Regions from separate parts of the Streptomyces sp. NPDC002867 genome, predicted to be linked through region 2. Evidence: riboswitches for the same ligand, from Rfam matches in the RefSeq annotation. Region 2 holds a riboswitch; each other region holds the start of a gene.
The links. A riboswitch is a leader RNA that binds a small molecule or an ion and turns the genes downstream of it on or off. The one in region 2 is predicted to bind cobalamin.

Region 1 (4,205 bases), on a different contig from region 2:
CCATCCGGTCCTCCAGGCCGAGGGCGAGCATGATCTCGGTGATGCCCACGTCGTTGGTGACCACCCGTTCGGGGACCTTGTCGTACGTCACCTGGCGACCGCAGTTGGTCAGCGTGACCGGGCCGTTGCCCTTCGCCTGGGGCGTCGGTGCGACATGCGCGCCGCACGCCGTCAGGCTCAGGGTGAGCGCGGTGGCGAGGGCCGCGCGTCGCAGGGCGTGGATCATGGTGCTCCTCATCGGCAGGGGTACGGGGAAGCCGAGGACGTTCGTCCCGGCTCAGGAAGCGGGCAGGTCGTCGGGACGGGCGATGCGGTCGAACAGCAGTTGCACGGCGCCCGTCACCGGATGCCGTACGCGGTGTGCGCGCACCCCGAAGACGTCGGCCAGCAGCTCGGGAGCCAGGACGTCGTCCGGCGGGCCGGAGGCGACGATGCGGCCGTGCGCGATCACGTACAGCACGTCGCAGTGGCCCGCCGCCAGGTTCAGATCGTGCAGGGCGGTCAGTACGGTCGGTCCGCCCCCGGACTCGGTCCAGGGGGATCCGCAGGCCCGCACCAGCGACAGGACGTCCAACTGCTGGGCGATGTCGAGGTGGTTGGTCGGCTCGTCGAGCACGAGCACACGGGGCTGCTGGGCCAGCGCGCGGGCGATCAGGACGCGCTGCCTCTCACCGCCGGACAGGGACAGGAAGGACCGTTCCGCGAGATGAGCCGCGCCGACCCTGGTGAGCGCGTCGCGGCAGATCCGGGCGTCGTCCGGGGATGTGCGAGCGCCCGGGACCGGGCCGCGCCGGTGCGGCAGGCGCCCCATCTCCACCACCTGGGCCACCGTGAAATCGAACTCGGCCGACGAGTCCTGCGGCAGCGCGGCGAGCCGGCGGGCACCGGCGCGCGCGTCCATGGCGTGCAGGTCCTCGCCGTCCAGGCGCACGGTGCCGGCGGTGGGACGCAGCGCCCGGTACACGCAGCGCAGCAGCGTCGACTTGCCGCTGCCGTTCGGCCCGACGAGGCCGACGACCTGGCCGGGAGCGGCGTGCAGGGTGATGTCCCGGACGAGGCGGGCGCCCGCGACGTCGACCGACAGGTCCTCGATGTCGACACGCATCAGCGGCCCCCGAACGCGTAGCCGCGGCGGCGCATCAGCAACAGGAAGCAGGGCACGCCCACGACGGCCGTGACGACGCCCACCGGCACCTCCGCCGGGGCGAGCACCGTCCGGGAGACGACGTCCACCCACACCAGCAGCACCGCTCCCGCGAGGGGCGTCACGGCGAGCACCTGCCGGTGGCCGGCGCCCACCACCATCCGTACGAGGTGCGGCACCATCAGGCCGACGAATCCGATCGCCCCGCTCACCGCCACCACGGTCCCCGTGACGGCGGCCGTCACGACGAACAGTTCCCTGCGCAGCCGCCGGGCGTCCACGCCCAGTGCGGCGGCCGTCTCGTCCCCCATGGCAAGGGCGTTGAGCCGCCCCGCCGACAGGGCGAGATGGACCGTCCCGGCGAGCACGGTGGCGGCCGCGACCGGCACCGAGCCCCAAGTCGCCCCGCCGAGGCTGCCGAGCAGCCACATCATCGCCGACCGGGCGGCTTCGCCACGGTCGGCGCTGAACACCATGAGGGTGGTGACGGCCGAGAAGCCGTAGCTCATCGCCGTACCGGTCAGCACCAGCCGCAGCGGCGTCAGGCCGTGCGCACTGCGCGCCGCCGCGTACACCAGGACCATGGCCGCCAGCGCCGAGCCGAAGGCGGAGACCGGCAGCGCCCACATGCCCAGGACGGAGAACGCCCCCAGGAGGATCACCGCGTTGGCCCCGACTGCCGCCCCGGAGGAGATGCCGAGCACGAACGGGTCGGCGAGCGCGTTGCGGACCATGGCCTGTACGGCCACACCGACGGTGGCCAGGCCTGCGCCCACGACCGCCGCCAGGACGGTTCGGGGCAACCGGATGTGCCACACGATGGCGTAGGCGGACTGTTCGTCGGCCCGTATGGTGCCGCCGGTCAGACCGGCCCGCAGCAGGTGCAGCACCTGGCCCCACGTCAGGTCCGAGGCTCCGAGGCCGACCGCGCACACGAGGGAGAGGAGAAGCAGGGCGGCGAGTGCGCCGGCGAGCGGCGGAGCCGGTATGCGCCTGGGGACAGGCGGAGCCGGCGCGGCGGTGGCCGCGGACGGGGACAAGCTGACGGACACGCGTGCGGTCCTTCGCCTCGGGCCGCGTCCGTACGCATCAAGGGGTGGCCCTCATGACGAGGACGTGCGCCATCCCTCTCGCAGTCCGCGGCGAGCAGTCGGGAACTCCAGCCGTCCCACGGGTGATCGGGCTTGCGCGGCCGACCCTGACGGGCGATCGCGCTTACCGTTGCGGGTCAGCGCCGGATTCCCACCGGACTTCCCCCACGGGACGCAGTGCGCAGCGTAGCAAGCACGGTGGACCTCCCCGTTCAGCGCGTGGAGCCTCCACGGGCCGCGGCGAGGTCGTCGAGGTTCTGCGCCACCGCTGTGGCGACCGCTGTGGCTCCGACGCCGCCGAGGAACTCGTCCTTCAGCCCGCGACCCGCCGGGGGATTCCCGGCGAAGGCCATGCGGATGGGCGGCCGCTTCGCCGGTTCCGACGGCGCCGTTCGCAAGACCGGTGGAGGAACGGCTCCGGAAAGGCGGCACATGTCCGCGCCCGCCCCGTAGAATCGGCGCTCATGTCGAACCCTGATGACCTGCTCGTCGACATCGCCGCCATGGTGGAGTCCGAGCACTCCAATCAGATGTCCCTCACCGTCGTGATCCCCGGCGCCGTCATCACCGGACGGCTGGCTCCGGAGGCCGTCTGGCGGGAGCGAGTGGCCGAAGTGCTGAAGGACTCGAACCAACTGGGCGCCTTCTCCCCCGTGTTCACGAGGCCCGGAGGCTGGCGCGACCGGCACGGTGAAGCCCCCTCGTACCTGCACTTCCATGTCGCGAGAATTCTCCAGGGCAGTGTGGGGATTCCCGAGACCGGCGGCATGTACCGCATCGCCATCAAGGACGTGAGCGCCTGGACAGTGGGGGACTTCAGCTACTCCGACCGCTGAGCGGACGGCCTTCGTGGCGGCGGGCCGGGGACTCGGCGGACGGTCCGGCTCACGCCACGTGGTCGCTGTATCCGCAGACCCAGGCGAGTGCGTCGTGCACGCCCCGGACGTAGTCGCGCTTCCCGGCCTGCAGGGTGGGATCGTCCAGCTGGACCACTGCCGCGTCCACCTCGGCGGTCAGCAGCCGCAGGCCGGGAATACCGTCGGCGCCCGCACCGGTGACGGGTGAACGCTCCGCATGTCCCATCGCCCACTCGTAGGCCGCTGCCGCGCCGGAGGAGAACTCGGGCGCCGTTCTGCGTGCCGCCAGGCCCTTGAACACGAAGGCGACGTCCTCGTGCACCCTGACACCGATTCGCTGCTCGCCCTGCCGCTCGTTCGTGGTCACGTCGACCGACTTCCCTTCACCGGCAGCTCCTGACGTCCGCCGTCCAGGTCCTTCTCTGACCCGGCCCTGAGAGGTGAGTGGCCAGGTTCCCATATGTCCCTCCTGTTCCTCGGATGCGTTTTCGGTCGGTACCACGGACGGGTTCCCCCTCACCCCGCGCCTACGCGCACGACGACGCCCCCGCGTCCGAATCGCGCCGGCAGGTGCCCGGTGCGGGCCCCGGCGGCCCGGCACGCCACGCGTTGGTGACACCCCCGCCCGCCCGGGTCGATACTTGGGCCATGAACGGGTCCGCGCCTGTCGTCGGGGACCTGCGCAAGCGGGTCGGAGCCGGGATCTTCCGCCGCGTCGCAGGGCCGGCCGGTCCTGCCAACAGGGAGCGCATCCACCACACACCGGGACCACGGTGGTTCGGGCCCGAGCGGCCCATCCGTACCGTGCAAGGTGACGCGTCCATGTTCATCGGCGGGCTGCGCGCCCTCCTCCTGCAGTCCCTGCACCCCCTCGCGATGGCGGCCGTGGCCGCGCATTCCGGATACCGCGGCGACCCGTGGGGCCGTCTGCAGCGCACGAGCACCTTCCTCGCCGTGACCACGTTCGGCACCGCGGACGACGCGCAGGCGGCCGTGGACCGCGTCCGCGCGGTACACGAGCGCACACGGGGCACGACGGCCGACGGCCGGCCGTACCACGCGGCCGACCCGCACCTTCTGGGCTGGGTCCACGTGGCCGAGGTCGACAGCTTC
Region 2 (4,205 bases):
GCGTGGGTGTGCACGACGGCCCCGGCCGGTGTGCTGCGGTAGACCTCCAGGTGCAGCGGCAGCTCGCTGGTGGGGGCGAGCGTGCCGATGACCTGATGGCCTTCGAGGTCGACGGCGACGGTGTCGTCGGGTCCGAGCCGGTCGTAGGGCACCCCGCTCGGGGTGACGAGCACGAGGTCGCCGACGCGGACGGAGACGTTGCCGGACGTGCCGACCACGAGACCCTCCGCCGCGGTTCTGCGGGCCGTCGTGACGACGTCCTGCCAGGCCCGTTCGATCGTGTCCGTCTCCGCGTGATCCGTCATGCGGAGATCCTGTCAGGCGCGCCTCTTCGGGCGACAGACGACGGAGTGTGTTCGAGTGGATGCCCGGTGCTGTCGCGAGTGCCGAAAAGGGGCAAGCGGAATGCGCGGTACCTGCTTACGGACACCGCAGGGCCGGGCACAGTTCATCTTCCGTTCACCCAGGTTGCCTACGGTCGCCGAGTCAATGACGTCAAACGATTGCCTGGGTAAATGGAACACATCACGCTGCTGCTCGCGATTGTGATCGTGACAGCTCTCGTGTTCGATTTCACGAACGGTTTCCACGACACCGCCAACGCGATGGCGACGACCATCTCGACCGGCGCTCTGAAGCCCAAGACCGCGGTGGCCATGTCCGCCGTTCTGAATCTCGTCGGCGCTTTCCTGTCCGTGGAGGTCGCGAAGACGATCTCCAGTGGCCTCGTCGACGAATCAGGCATCTCACCTGAAGTCATCTTCGCGGCGCTCGTCGGCGCCATCCTCTGGAACCTGCTGACCTGGCTCATCGGTCTGCCGTCCAGCTCCTCGCACGCCCTGATGGGCGGCCTCATCGGTGCCACCGTCGCGTCCGTCGGTTTCGACGCGGTCAACGGCGGCGTCGTCGTCACCAAGGTGCTGATCCCCGCGGTCGCCGCGCCGCTCGTGGCCGGTCTCGCCGCGTTCCTGGCCTCCCGGCTGACCTACAGGATCGGCCGGAACGCCGACCCGAAGGCCACCTCCAAGGGCTACCGCGCCGGCCAGATCACCTCCGCCGGCCTCGTCTCCCTGGCGCACGGCACCAACGACGCGCAGAAGACGATGGGCATCATCACCCTGGCCCTGGTCGCCGGGAACGTCATCGCCCCCGGCTCCAACCCTCCCCTGTGGGTCATCGTCTCCGCCGGTGTCGCCATCGCCCTCGGCACCTACCTCGGCGGCTGGCGCATCATCCGCACCATGGGCAAGGGCCTGACCGACCTCCAGCCGCAGCAGGGCTTCGCCGCCCAGACCGGTGCGGCGAGCGTCATCCTCGCCTCCTCCAACCTCGGCTTCTCCCTGTCGACCACCCACTCGTGCTCCGGCGCGGTGATGGGCGCGGGTCTCGGCCGCAAGGGCGGCGTGGTCCGCTGGTCCACCGCGACCCGGATGTTCGTCGCCTGGGGTCTGACCCTGCCGGCCGCCGGTCTGGTCGCCGCGGGTTCGGAGTTCGTCACCCAGCAGGGTGACTGGGGCGTCGCGGCCGTCGCCGTCTTCCTGGTCGCGTCCTGCGCCGCGATCTGGTTCGTCTCCCGCCGCCAGGTCGTCGACCACACCAACGTCAACGACACCGAGGACCAGGAGCCCGCCGGCGTCGTCACCACCGCCATCGCGGCCGTCACCCCGCCGCCCGCGGGCGAACTCAAGACCACCATCCCGGCCCCGGCCGAGCCCGAGCCGGCCCGTCCGGCCACGGTGTAAGGAATCATCAGCATGAAGATCGACTGGGCAGCTCTCGGCTCCGTGTTCGGCGTGAGCCTCGTCGCCACCGTCGCCCTGGTGGGCCTGTTCACCCTGGGCATCGTGGGCCTGACCAAGCACGAGGCGGCGGCCGCCGACGGCGGGTCGGCCCCCATGGTCCGCACCGGCGCCTACGCCTGCTTCGCCCTGTGCGCCGCGGCCGTGGCGTACGGCATCTACCTGATCGTCACCTGACTCCTCTCCGAGTCCTTTCGTCCGCTGACGACGCAGACCCGCCCGGAGCCGGGCCGGAGGCACCCCGTGTGCCTCCGGCCCGGCTCCGGCGTGTGCGGGGTGTGGGGCTTCGCACACTGTCCCTCCGCAGGTCAAGGGTGAGTTGACGGGCGTTCGCGGGCGTGGTGGACTGCCGGGGCCATCTACGGCGGCAGAAGAGGAAGTCCGGTGCGAATCCGGCGCGGTCCCGCCACTGTCACCCGGGAAGATCACACCCCGGGGAGCCAGGAACTCTCGCCGCCGGTCACGTCGAACCAGGGCGCGGACCCTGAGTGAGGACTTCTGCCATGCCCGGCTGCCGTTCAGCCCTCTCCGTCGGACCCCGCCTGCGGGATCACTGACCCCGTGCGTGCCGACCGCGTATTCGTGTACGGCGCCACCGCGGGCCTCGTCGTCGACCAGCTCGTCGGCGACCCCCGCCGCGGGCACCCCGTCGCCGCCTTCGGGCGGGCCGCGGGCGCCGTCGAGCGACTGCTGTGGCGTGACCACCGGGGCCGGGGCGCCCTGCACACGGCTCTCTGCGCCGGCGGCGCCGTCGCCGTGGGCGCGCTGGCGTCCCGTGCCGTGCGCCGCTCCCCCGCCGCGTCCGTCGCCCTGACCGCCGCCGCCACCTGGGCCGTGATCGGAGGCACCACGCTCGGCCGGGAGGCGCTCCTCGTCGGCGAGGTGCTGGCCACGGGAGACGTCGAGGCGGCCCGCGCGCGGCTCCCCCATCTGTGCGGGCGCGACCCGCAGTTCCTTGACGAGCAGCAGATCGCCCGCGCCGTCGTCGAGTCGGTCGCCGAGAACACGTCGGACGCCGTCGTCGGCGCCCTGGTGTGGGGCGCTGTCGCGGGCGTTCCCGGGCTCCTCGGCTTCCGTGCCGTGAACACGCTGGACGCCATGGTCGGCCACAAATCGCCGCGCCACCGGCGCTACGGCTGGGCCTCGGCACGCCTCGACGACGTGGCGGGCTGGCCCGGCGCCCGGCTCACCGCGGCACTCGCCGCGATCGCTGGTCCCGACCCCCGGGGGGCGGTACGCGCCTGGCGGGCCGACGCGGCGAAGCACCCGAGCCCCAACGCGGGCCCGGTGGAGGCGTCGTTCGCGGGGGCGCTCGGCGTCCGGCTGGGCGGGACCCTGTCGTACGGGGGCCGCGTCGAGCACCGGCCGGTGCTCAACGGAACCGGGCGGGCCGTGGAGTTCGGGGACATCGGGCGGGCCGTGCGGCTGTCCCGGCGGATCGGCGTGCTGACGCTCGCGACATGCGCGGGCGCGCGACTGGCCTGGGGGGCCATGAGGGGGAGGCGTACATGAACGGCGGCGGACTGCTGGTCGCGGGGACCACGTCGGACGCGGGCAAGAGCGTCGTGACCGCCGGGATCTGCCGGTGGCTGGTGCGGCGGGGGGTGAAGGTCGCGCCCTTCAAGGGCCAGAACATGTCGCTGAACTCGTTCGTGACGCGCGAGGGCGCGGAGATCGGGCGGGCCCAGGCGATGCAGGCGCAGGCGGCCCGTGTGGAGCCGACCGCGCTGATGAACCCGGTGCTGCTCAAGCCCGGCGGCGACCGCTCCAGCCAGGTCGTCCTGATGGGAAAGCCCATCGGCGAGATGAGTGCGAAGGGCTACCACGGGAACCGGCAGCGCGAGCTGTTCGAACCGGTCATGGCGTGCCTGGAGGAGCTGCGGGGCACGTATGACGCCGTGATCTGCGAGGGGGCGGGCAGTCCGGCCGAGATCAACCTGCGGCGCACGGACATCGTGAACATGGGCATCGCGCGGGCCGCGCGGCTGCCCGTCCTCGTGGTCGGGGACATCGACCGCGGCGGGGTGTTCGCGCAGTTCTTCGGGACGACGGCACTGCTCGCCCCCGAGGACCAGGCACTCGTCGCCGGCTATCTGGTCAACAAGTTCCGCGGGGACGTGACGCTGCTGGAGCCCGGACTCGACATGCTGCACGGGCTCACCGGGCGGCGGACGTTCGGCGTCCTGCCGTACGCGCACGGGCTCGGCATCGACGAGGAGGACGGCCTGAGGGTGTCCCTGCGCGGCGCGGTCCGCGAGTCGGTCGTCGCTCCGCCGGTCGGCGAGGACGTGCTCCGGGTCGCGGTGTGCGCGGTGCCGCTGATGTCGAACTTCACCGACGTCGACGCGCTGGCCGCCGAACCGGGCGTCGTCGTCCGGTTCGTGGACCGGCCCGAGGAACTGGCCG
Region 3 (4,205 bases), on a different contig from region 2:
GCAAACTCGTCGAGGACCTCGTGAAGGTCGCCGACGCGAAGGTCGACTTCAGCCGGTACGACCTGGTCAACGTGCTCGTCACCCCCAACGCCGGCCCGTCCGCACTCGACACCGTGCTGTCCGTGACCTTCTCCGGCAACGACGAGGCTCCGTACGCGGACGGAGTGCCGCTGGCCAACACGTCCTTCGTCTACAGCCGCCAGGACGACGGCTCGGGATCGTACGCCAGGACCGGGTACCGGGTCCTGCCGCACGAGAACGGCCACGTCTTCGGCCTGCCCGACCTCTACACCGCGGGAGGCGGCGGCGCCGCCGGCCACTGGGACATCATGTCCGAGGACTGGGGCGCCAACAACGACCTGCTGGGCTGGCACAAGTGGAAGCTGGGCTGGCTCGACAACGACCAGGTCCGCTGCGCCTCCGCGCGGGGCACGACGGAGTACGCGCTCACGCCGCTCGCCACCGCCGGCGGCTCCAAGCTGGCGGTCGTGCCGCTGGGCGAGGACAGCGGTTACGCGGTGGAGGTACGGACCCGGGCGGGCAACGACGACGCCGTGTGCGAGCCGGGCGTGCTGATCTACCGGGTCAGGTCGAGCGTGGACACGGGTCAGGGCCCGGTGACGGTGGTGGACAGCCAGTCCGGCAGCGGCGGCTGCACCCGCAGCCCCAACGTCCACGCGGAACTGTCCGACGCGCCCTACCAGCCGGGCCAGACCTTCAGGGACGCCGAGAACGGGGTGCGCATCTCGGTGGTGGGCAAGGAGAAGGGCGACGTGTACCGGGTGCGGATCACCCGCTCCTGAGCCGGCCTCCGATTGCTTCAGGTGGTCCCGAACCCGGCCCTCAGCTCCCGCTTGAGGATCTTGCCCGTCGGATTGCGCGGCAACGGCTCGTCGCGCAACACCAGATGCGCGGGCACCTTGAACGCGGCGAGCGCCTTGCCGACGTACGCCCGCAGCTCCTCCGCATCGGCCGTGGCACCGGGCCGCAGCTGCACGACGGCAGCGACCTCTTCCCCGAGCACCGGATGCGGCACCCCGAGAACGGCGGCGTCGGCGACATCGGGATGGTCGTGCAGGACGCCCTCGACTTCGACGCAGTACACGTTCTCGCCGCCGCGGATCACCATGTCCTTGATCCGGTCGACGACACTGACGCGCCCGTCGCGGACGGTCGCGAGGTCTCCGGTCCTGAACCAGCCGTCGCGGAACGCCTCCGCGGTCGCCCGCTCGTCGCGCCAGTAACCCCGCACGACACCCTGGCCCCGCAGCCACAGTTCGCCGACCTCGCCCTCGGGCAGCGACTCGCCGCCCGGCCCGGCGATGCGGACCTCGACGGCGGGCGCGGGGCGGCCGACGCTGCCGGGGTGCGCGCGATAGGCGTCGCCGAAGTTCGCCAGCACTCCCCCGCTGGTCTCCGTGAGCCCGTACCCGCTGCGCGGCTCGATCCGCCGCCCGTACGCGGCGGTCAGCCGCGCCACCAGGTCCGGCGGTGCGGCGGCCCCGCCGGTGCTCAGATTGGTGAGCGTCTCCAGGCCGGAGCCGGCCCGCTCGGCCGCGTCCAGGAGTTGCAGCGCGGTGGTCGGTACACCGGAGTAGTGGGTGACCCGGTGCCGCTCGACGAGCGCGAGCGCCTTGCCGGCGTCCCACTTGCGCATCAGGACGAGAGCGCCGCCGACGCCCATCATCGCGTAGAGCGTCGTGAAGGCCGCGACGTGGAAGAAGGGGAAGGTCATCAGGGTGACGGGGGCCGCCCCCTGCCCCGGCACCAGTCCGCGCCCGAGCGCGGCGGCCGTGGCGTGGTAGCGCGGATGCACGGTGGCCCCGGCCTGCGCGAGATGCGTGGCGACGGCGCCCTTGGAACGGCCGGTGGTTCCCGACGTGTAGATGATGGTGGCGTCGCTCTCCGCCGCCACGTCCACGGCCGGCGGCCCGGCGAGCGGGTCGGGCGCGTCGAAGTCCTCGTACCGCTCGACCCCTTCGGCGGTCGCGCCGTCGTGGTGGAAGACGACGGTAGGGACGCCGTTCGCCCGCCGCCACGCCTCCACGCGGGGCAGCCGCTCGCCATCGACGAGGAGCACGGCCGGGGTGCAGTCGTCGAGCGCGTACGCGAGCTCCTCCTCGGTCCACCAGGCGTTGAGCGGCACGGCGACGAGTCCGGCCAACTGCGCGGCCCAGAAGGCGATCTGCCACTCGGGGTGGTTGCGCATCGCGATGGCGGCCCGGTCGCCGGGCCGCAGCGCGTGGACGTCGGTGAAGCGGCGCGCGAGGGCGCAGGCGGCGGCGAAGAACTCCCCGTACGTGTACGTCCGGCTCTCGGCGATCAGGAACGGCCGCTCCCCGTAGGCCCACGTGGCCTCGACGAACTCCCGCAGCGTGCGCGGCCCGGCCGCGTACTGCAGCGCACCGTCCTCGCCCCGCACGACGGCGAAGGGCGCGCCGGGCGCGGTGAGCCCGTCGCGCACGGCGTCGGACATCTCGGGCTGCGGCACGGCTCGCCCCTCTCCAAGCGCTCGCTCAGTACGCCGGCGACGCTATGCCGCGCCCTGTACCCCGTCAAGGCCGAGCTGGACCGACGGCACGGGCGTGAGCTGGGGAAAGGGGAATCCCACCGGGCCGGAGAGCTTATCCGCTAGGCTAGGCGCCGGATCTCACGCAGATCCCCGCCTTCGTAGCTCAGGGGATAGAGCACCGCTCTCCTAAAGCGGGTGTCGCAGGTTCGAATCCTGCCGGGGGCACCACAAAATTGCAGGTCAGCACGCTGAAGGCCTTCCAGGGAACCTCTCTGGAAGACCTTCAGGTGTGCAATGGGAACGCCCTGGGAACATTGAAATGCACATTATTCGCACTTCGGACATTCTTTAGTGATCTGACGGCCACCCACGTCTTGACCGCCAGGGGCGCGGCCCGTTCTCGGGGAAATCTGCCCCGGTTCGTCGAGGTGCGACGGCGGGAGTGTCCTGACTCGGGATCAACGCTTCCCCGATCCCGCCCCGAACGGGGCCGGCGGCCATGGCGGAGAGTCGTCCCCCCTGCACAGTGGCGGTACCGAGCCGGAATCTCACCGGGTTCCTCGTTCCGCTGTCGCTTGTCGGCCGGAAGCGTCCCGGAACGACGCGCCACCGTGCCAAGCCCTCGGCTGTGCGGCGAGACACGTGAAGGGATAGGGCGGGTCTACTCCACGGCTCGGCCTGCGGTGCGCATCAGTTCACGGATCTTGTACCCGTAGGTCTCGGCGAGACTTTCCCCGGCGTAGCACAGCACCTCGTCGCCGTCGTAGTCGCCTTCGCAGGCGTCCAGGCCGTCGAGTACGCCGAGGGCCACGGCCTCGGCCGCGTCAGGCATGCCCAGCGCCAGACGGCGACGGACATCGGCCTCGTACTGCTCGATGATCGGCTCGATCAGACGGCTCGCGACCTCGTATACGTCGGTGTACCCGAAGCCCGGGCGATAGCCGGTGCTCAGATGGTGGCTGTCCAGGGTGCGCAGGGCCTGCTCGACCTCGGCCGCCGTCCCCTCCTGAAGGGCGGTCAGTTCGACGCGGGCACGCGGGGCGAGCAAGTGGACGGCCAACTGGTCTGCTTCTGCGCGCAGTTCGGGCCGAGCATCCAGCAGCCGGTCCAGCACCGCGGCCTTCTCCACGGCGGTGAGTGCGTCCAGGGCTTCGCCGGGGGCACAGGGGGTGTCGTCGACGGGTGCGGCGTGCCAGGGCAGGCGCCGTTCGACGGCGTGCAGGGCGAGTGCCACGGCATGCCGGCACAAGCGTCCTGACGCCAGGGCGCACGGGCCGTCGCATTCCGCCGTCAGTTCCCGACCTACGACCTGCACCCATACACCGCGAGCGGCGCCCGAGCCGTCCCGCACCAGGCCGCCGATGCCGCGGGGCTCGCTCTCCGCCTCGATCACCGCACCGTCGGCGAGCAGGGTCCGCCCCTCGGTGACCTCGGTGTCGTCGGCGAACGCGTACACCGTCCCCTCGTCCATGACCACAGCCATGCGGTCATTCAAGCGCACCCCCCGGGAGAGTGGGCGAGCGGGCGGCCCTGGCCACTACGCTCGGTGCGGAGACGGCAACGCCTTCGCGAGCACGAGGTACCGCAGTGGGCAAACGCACCCAGGAACGACGGCGTGCGAAGAAGAAGCAGCGCGATACGCGGCAACGTGCCCGGGCGGAGCAGGAACGGGCCTTCGACGCCGCGTCCGGGT
Region 4 (4,205 bases), on a different contig from region 2:
GGACAAGCCCGTCGGCGCCCTGGTACCCGGCGAGATGGGCCAGTGGGGCTACGCCACCCTGGCCCTGGGCTCGGCGCTCGCGCTCTTCATGTACCCGCACTCCATCACGGCGACGCTGTCCTCGCGCAGCCGTGAGGTGATCCGCCGCAACACCACGATCCTGCCGCTGTACTCGCTGATGCTGGGCCTGCTGGCCCTGCTCGGCTTCATGGCCATCGCGGCGGGCGTGAAGGTCACCAACGGTCAGCTGGCCATCCCGCAGCTGTTCGAGAACATGTTCCCGGACTGGTTCGCGGGCGTCGCCTTCGCGGCGATCGGCATCGGCGCGCTGGTCCCCGCGGCCATCATGTCCATCGCCGCGGCCAACCTGTTCACCCGGAACATCTACAAGGACTTCCTCAAGCCCGACGCGACCCCGGCGCAGGAGACCAAGGTCTCCAAGCTGGTCTCGCTGCTGGTCAAGGTCGGCGCCCTGGCCTTCGTCCTCACCATGGACAAGACCGTGGCGATCAACTTCCAGCTGCTGGGCGGCATCTGGATCCTGCAGACGTTCCCGGCCCTGGTGGGCGGCCTGTTCACCCGCTGGTTCCACCGCTGGGCGCTCATCGCCGGCTGGGCGGTCGGCATGATCTACGGCACGGTGGCCGCCTACGGCGTGGCGAGCCCGACACAGAAGCACTTCGGCGGCTCGTCGGCCGAGATCCCCGGCATCGGCGAGATCGGCTACATCGGCCTCACCGCGTTCGTGCTGAACCTCGTCGTCACCGTGGTGCTCACCTTCGTCCTGAAGGCGGCCAAGGCCCCGGACGGCGTCGACGAGACCAGCCCGTCCGACTACACGGCGGACGCGGGCGACCCGGGCGTCGAGGTGGAACTGCCGCCGGCCACGGCGGGCGCCCCCGGCGGCCACTGACGGATCGCGTACGCAAGGGCCGTCGCATCTCCCCCCAGGGAAATGCGGCGGCCCTTCGTCGTGCTCTGATGCACACTGCCGGGCATGGACATCACGATCAGGCGGATCGAACCCGGGGAGTGCGGGGCGCTGGGGGAGCTGACCGCGCAGGCGTATCTGCGCGGCGGAATGCTCGACTTCGGCGAGGAGGACCCGTATCTGGAGGTGCTGCGGGACGTCGCGGGACGCGCCGCGCACACGGAGGTGTACGTCGCCGTGGACGGGCGGGGAACCGTGCTCGGCGGGGTGGCCTTCGTTCCCGCCGGCGGCCCGTACGCCGACCTCGCGGGTCCGGGCGAGGCCGAGTTCCGGACGCTGTCGGTGGCCGAGGAGGCCCGGGGACGCGGGGTGGGCGAGGCGCTGGTGCGGACCTGTGTCGACCGGGCCCGGGCGGTGCCCGGGTGCGTGCGCGTGGTGCTGTCGACGCAGCCGATGATGCACGCGGCGCACCGGATATACGCCCGGCTGGGCTTCGTACGCACCCCCGAGCGGGACTGGGCACCGGTCGAGAACGTTCCCCTGCTGACGTACGCCCTGGAGCTCTGAGCCCGCGAGACACAACATGTGGGGGCATGCGCAGCACCCCGCCCCCACATGTATGCTCATCTGGCTGTCGCCGCAGGGGAATCCGGTGCGAATCCGGAACTGTCCCGCAACGGTGTGATCCGGTGCGCTGTGCGTACCCGACAAGTCCGAGGACCTGCCGACGGTGCATCCGGCTCGACCGAACCGGGTGCCGAGACGTCCGGGCCTCGCGGTAGGGCCGGTGGACGCCGTGCCTCGTGCTGCCCGTCCGCGGGCCCGCGCCGGCATGGTCCCCGCCTCCCCCGCCGGCCCAGAGCCGAGCGAGGGAGAGCATCACATGACCATCGCGCCAGCCGATCCGGCTTCAGGCACCGCGGAGCAGACCACGGCCGGTCCCGGGGCCGGCCTGCTGCGGACCCTCACGGATCTGACGGCCGATCTGCCCGACACCGACCCCGGCAGGGTCGCCGCCGCCGCGCTGCGCGGGCGGCACGCCGGATCGGACGAGGCCGAACTGCGCTCCCTCGCCACCGATGCCGCCGCCGGTCTGATCTCCGAGGACCCGGCCTACTCCCGTCTCGCCGCCCGGCTGCTGACCCGCACGATCGCGGACGAGGCCGCCGGCCAGGGCGCCGTGTCGTTCTCGGCCTCCGTCGCGGTCGGGCATCGCGAGGGCCTGATCGCGGACCGCACCGCCGCGTTCGTGGCGCTGCACGCGGCCCGGCTCGACGCGCTCGTCGACCCGGCCGCCGACGACCGCTTCGGCTACTTCGGCCTGCGCACGCTCTACAGCCGCTACCTGCTGCGTCACCCCATCAGCCGTCAGGTCGTGGAGACGCCGCAGCACTTCATGCTGCGCGTCGCCTGCGGCCTCGCCGAGGACGACAGCGTCCGCTCGGTGGACGAGGTCGCCGACCTGTACGGCCTGATGAGCCGGCTCGACTACCTCCCCTCCTCCCCCACGCTCTTCAACTCCGGCACCCGCCACCCCCAGATGTCGTCCTGCTACCTGCTGGACTCGCCGCTCGACGAGCTCGACTCGATCTACGACCGCTACCACCAGGTCGCGCGCCTGTCCAAGCACGCGGGCGGCATCGGGCTCTCGTACTCGCGCGTCCGTGCCCGCGGTTCGCTGATCCGCGGCACCAACGGGCACTCCAACGGCATCGTCCCGTTCCTGAAGACACTCGACGCCTCGGTCGCCGCCGTGAACCAGGGCGGCCGGCGCAAGGGCGCCGCCGCGATCTACCTGGAGACCTGGCACGCCGACGTCGAGGAGTTCCTGGAGCTGCGCGACAACACCGGCGAGGACGCCCGGCGTACGCACAACCTCAACCTCGCGCACTGGATCCCCGACGAGTTCATGCGGCGCGTCGAGGCGGGCTCCGACTGGTCGCTGTTCTCGCCGGCCGACGTGCCCGAGCTCGTCGACCTGTGGGGCGAGGAGTTCGACGCCGCGTACCGCGCCGCCGAGGCCAAGGGCCTGGCCCGCAAGACCATCCCGGCGCGCGACCTGTACGGCCGCATGATGCGCACGCTCGCGCAGACCGGCAACGGCTGGATGACCTTCAAGGACGCCTCCAACCGCACCGCCAACCAGACCGCCGAGCCCGGCCACACGGTCCACTCCTCCAACCTGTGCACCGAGATCCTGGAGGTCACCGACGACGGCGAGACGGCCGTCTGCAACCTCGGCTCGGTGAACCTGGGGGCCTTCGTCGAGCAGGGAGCCGACGGCGGGTACCTCGACTGGGAGCGGCTGGACGCCACCGTCCGCACCGCGGTCACCTTCCTCGACCGGGTCGTCGACATCAACTTCTACCCGACCGAGCAGGCCGGGCGCTCCAACGCCAAGTGGCGGCCCGTGGGCCTGGGCGCGATGGGCCTCCAGGACGTCTTCTTCAAGCTGCGGCTGCCCTTCGACTCACCCGAGGCACGCGCGCTGTCCACCCGCATCGCCGAGCGCATCATGCTCGCCGCGTACGAGGCGTCCGCCGGCCTCGCCGAGCGCAGCGGCCCGCTGCCGGCATGGGACAAGACGCGCACGGCGCGCGGCGTTCTGCACCCGGACCACTACGGCGTGGAGCTGAACTGGCCCGAGCGCTGGGCCGCCCTGCGCGAGCGGATCGCCGCCGTCGGCATGCGCAACTCGCTGCTCCTCGCCATCGCGCCGACGGCGACGATCGCCTCGATCGCGGGCGTCTACGAGTGCATCGAGCCGCAGGTCTCCAACCTCTTCAAGCGCGAGACCCTGTCCGGCGAGTTCCTCCAGGTCAACTCCTACCTGGTGGACGAGCTGAAGAAGCTCGGCGTGTGGGACGCGCAGACCCGCGAGGCGCTGCGCGAGTCCAGCGGCTCGGTGCAGGACTTCACCTGGATCCCGGCCGAGGTGCGCGAGCTGTACCGGACGGCCTGGGAGATCCCGCAGCGCGGCCTGATCGACATGGCGGCGGCCCGTACGCCGTTCCTCGACCAGTCCCAGTCGCTGAACCTGTTCCTGGAGACGCCGACCATCGGCAAGCTGTCGTCGATGTACGCGTACGCCTGGAAGCAGGGCCTGAAGACGACGTACTACCTGCGCTCGCGCCCGGCGACGAGGATCGCCCGCGCCGCGCAGGCGACGATCCTCCCCCAGCCTTCGGCGGAGGTGCCCCCGGTCCAGGCGGCCGCCGGCCCCGACGCCGTCGCCTGTTCCCTCGAAAACCCCGAGTCCTGCGAGGCCTGCCAG

Region 1: it holds a riboswitch for cobalamin, as region 2 does, so the genes downstream of both, ACWD0A_RS13050 (FecCD family ABC transporter permease) here and ACWD0A_RS13615 (cobalamin biosynthesis protein) in region 2, are expected to answer to the same signal.
Region 3: it holds a riboswitch for cobalamin, as region 2 does, so the genes downstream of both, ACWD0A_RS17315 (class I adenylate-forming enzyme family protein) here and ACWD0A_RS13615 (cobalamin biosynthesis protein) in region 2, are expected to answer to the same signal.
Region 4: it holds a riboswitch for cobalamin, as region 2 does, so the genes downstream of both, ACWD0A_RS26370 (ribonucleoside-diphosphate reductase subunit alpha) here and ACWD0A_RS13615 (cobalamin biosynthesis protein) in region 2, are expected to answer to the same signal.

Annotation. Positions count from the first base shown of each region.
Region 1 is NZ_JBSFUR010000010.1:147,442-151,646, forward strand. Features, by position in the region: gene ACWD0A_RS13040 (ABC transporter substrate-binding protein) at 1-226, opposite strand, end outside; gene ACWD0A_RS13045 (ABC transporter ATP-binding protein) at 278-1,105, opposite strand; gene ACWD0A_RS13050 (FecCD family ABC transporter permease) at 1,105-2,196, opposite strand; cobalamin riboswitch at 2,297-2,423, opposite strand; gene ACWD0A_RS13055 (hypothetical protein) at 2,448-2,588, opposite strand; gene ACWD0A_RS13060 (hypothetical protein) at 2,700-3,071, shown strand; gene ACWD0A_RS13065 (hypothetical protein) at 3,121-3,459, opposite strand; gene ACWD0A_RS13070 (oxygenase MpaB family protein) at 3,741-4,205, shown strand, end outside.
Region 2 is NZ_JBSFUR010000011.1:50,348-54,552, forward strand. Features, by position in the region: gene ACWD0A_RS13600 (class II aldolase/adducin family protein) at 1-305, opposite strand, end outside; gene ACWD0A_RS13605 (anion permease) at 516-1,742, shown strand; gene ACWD0A_RS13610 (hypothetical protein) at 1,755-1,976, shown strand; cobalamin riboswitch at 2,125-2,271, shown strand; gene ACWD0A_RS13615 (cobalamin biosynthesis protein) at 2,361-3,311, shown strand; gene ACWD0A_RS13620 (cobyric acid synthase) at 3,308-4,205, shown strand, end outside.
Region 3 is NZ_JBSFUR010000015.1:144,204-148,408, forward strand. Features, by position in the region: gene ACWD0A_RS17310 (M6 family metalloprotease domain-containing protein) at 1-803, shown strand, start outside; gene ACWD0A_RS17315 (class I adenylate-forming enzyme family protein) at 821-2,476, opposite strand; tRNA gene ACWD0A_RS17320 (tRNA-Arg) at 2,665-2,740, shown strand; cobalamin riboswitch at 2,953-3,095, opposite strand; gene ACWD0A_RS17325 (hypothetical protein) at 3,174-3,995, opposite strand; gene ACWD0A_RS17330 (hypothetical protein) at 4,100-4,205, shown strand, end outside.
Region 4 is NZ_JBSFUR010000035.1:58,925-63,129, forward strand. Features, by position in the region: gene mctP (monocarboxylate uptake permease MctP) at 1-913, shown strand, start outside; gene ACWD0A_RS26365 (GNAT family N-acetyltransferase) at 998-1,498, shown strand; cobalamin riboswitch at 1,543-1,674, shown strand; gene ACWD0A_RS26370 (ribonucleoside-diphosphate reductase subunit alpha) at 1,815-4,205, shown strand, end outside.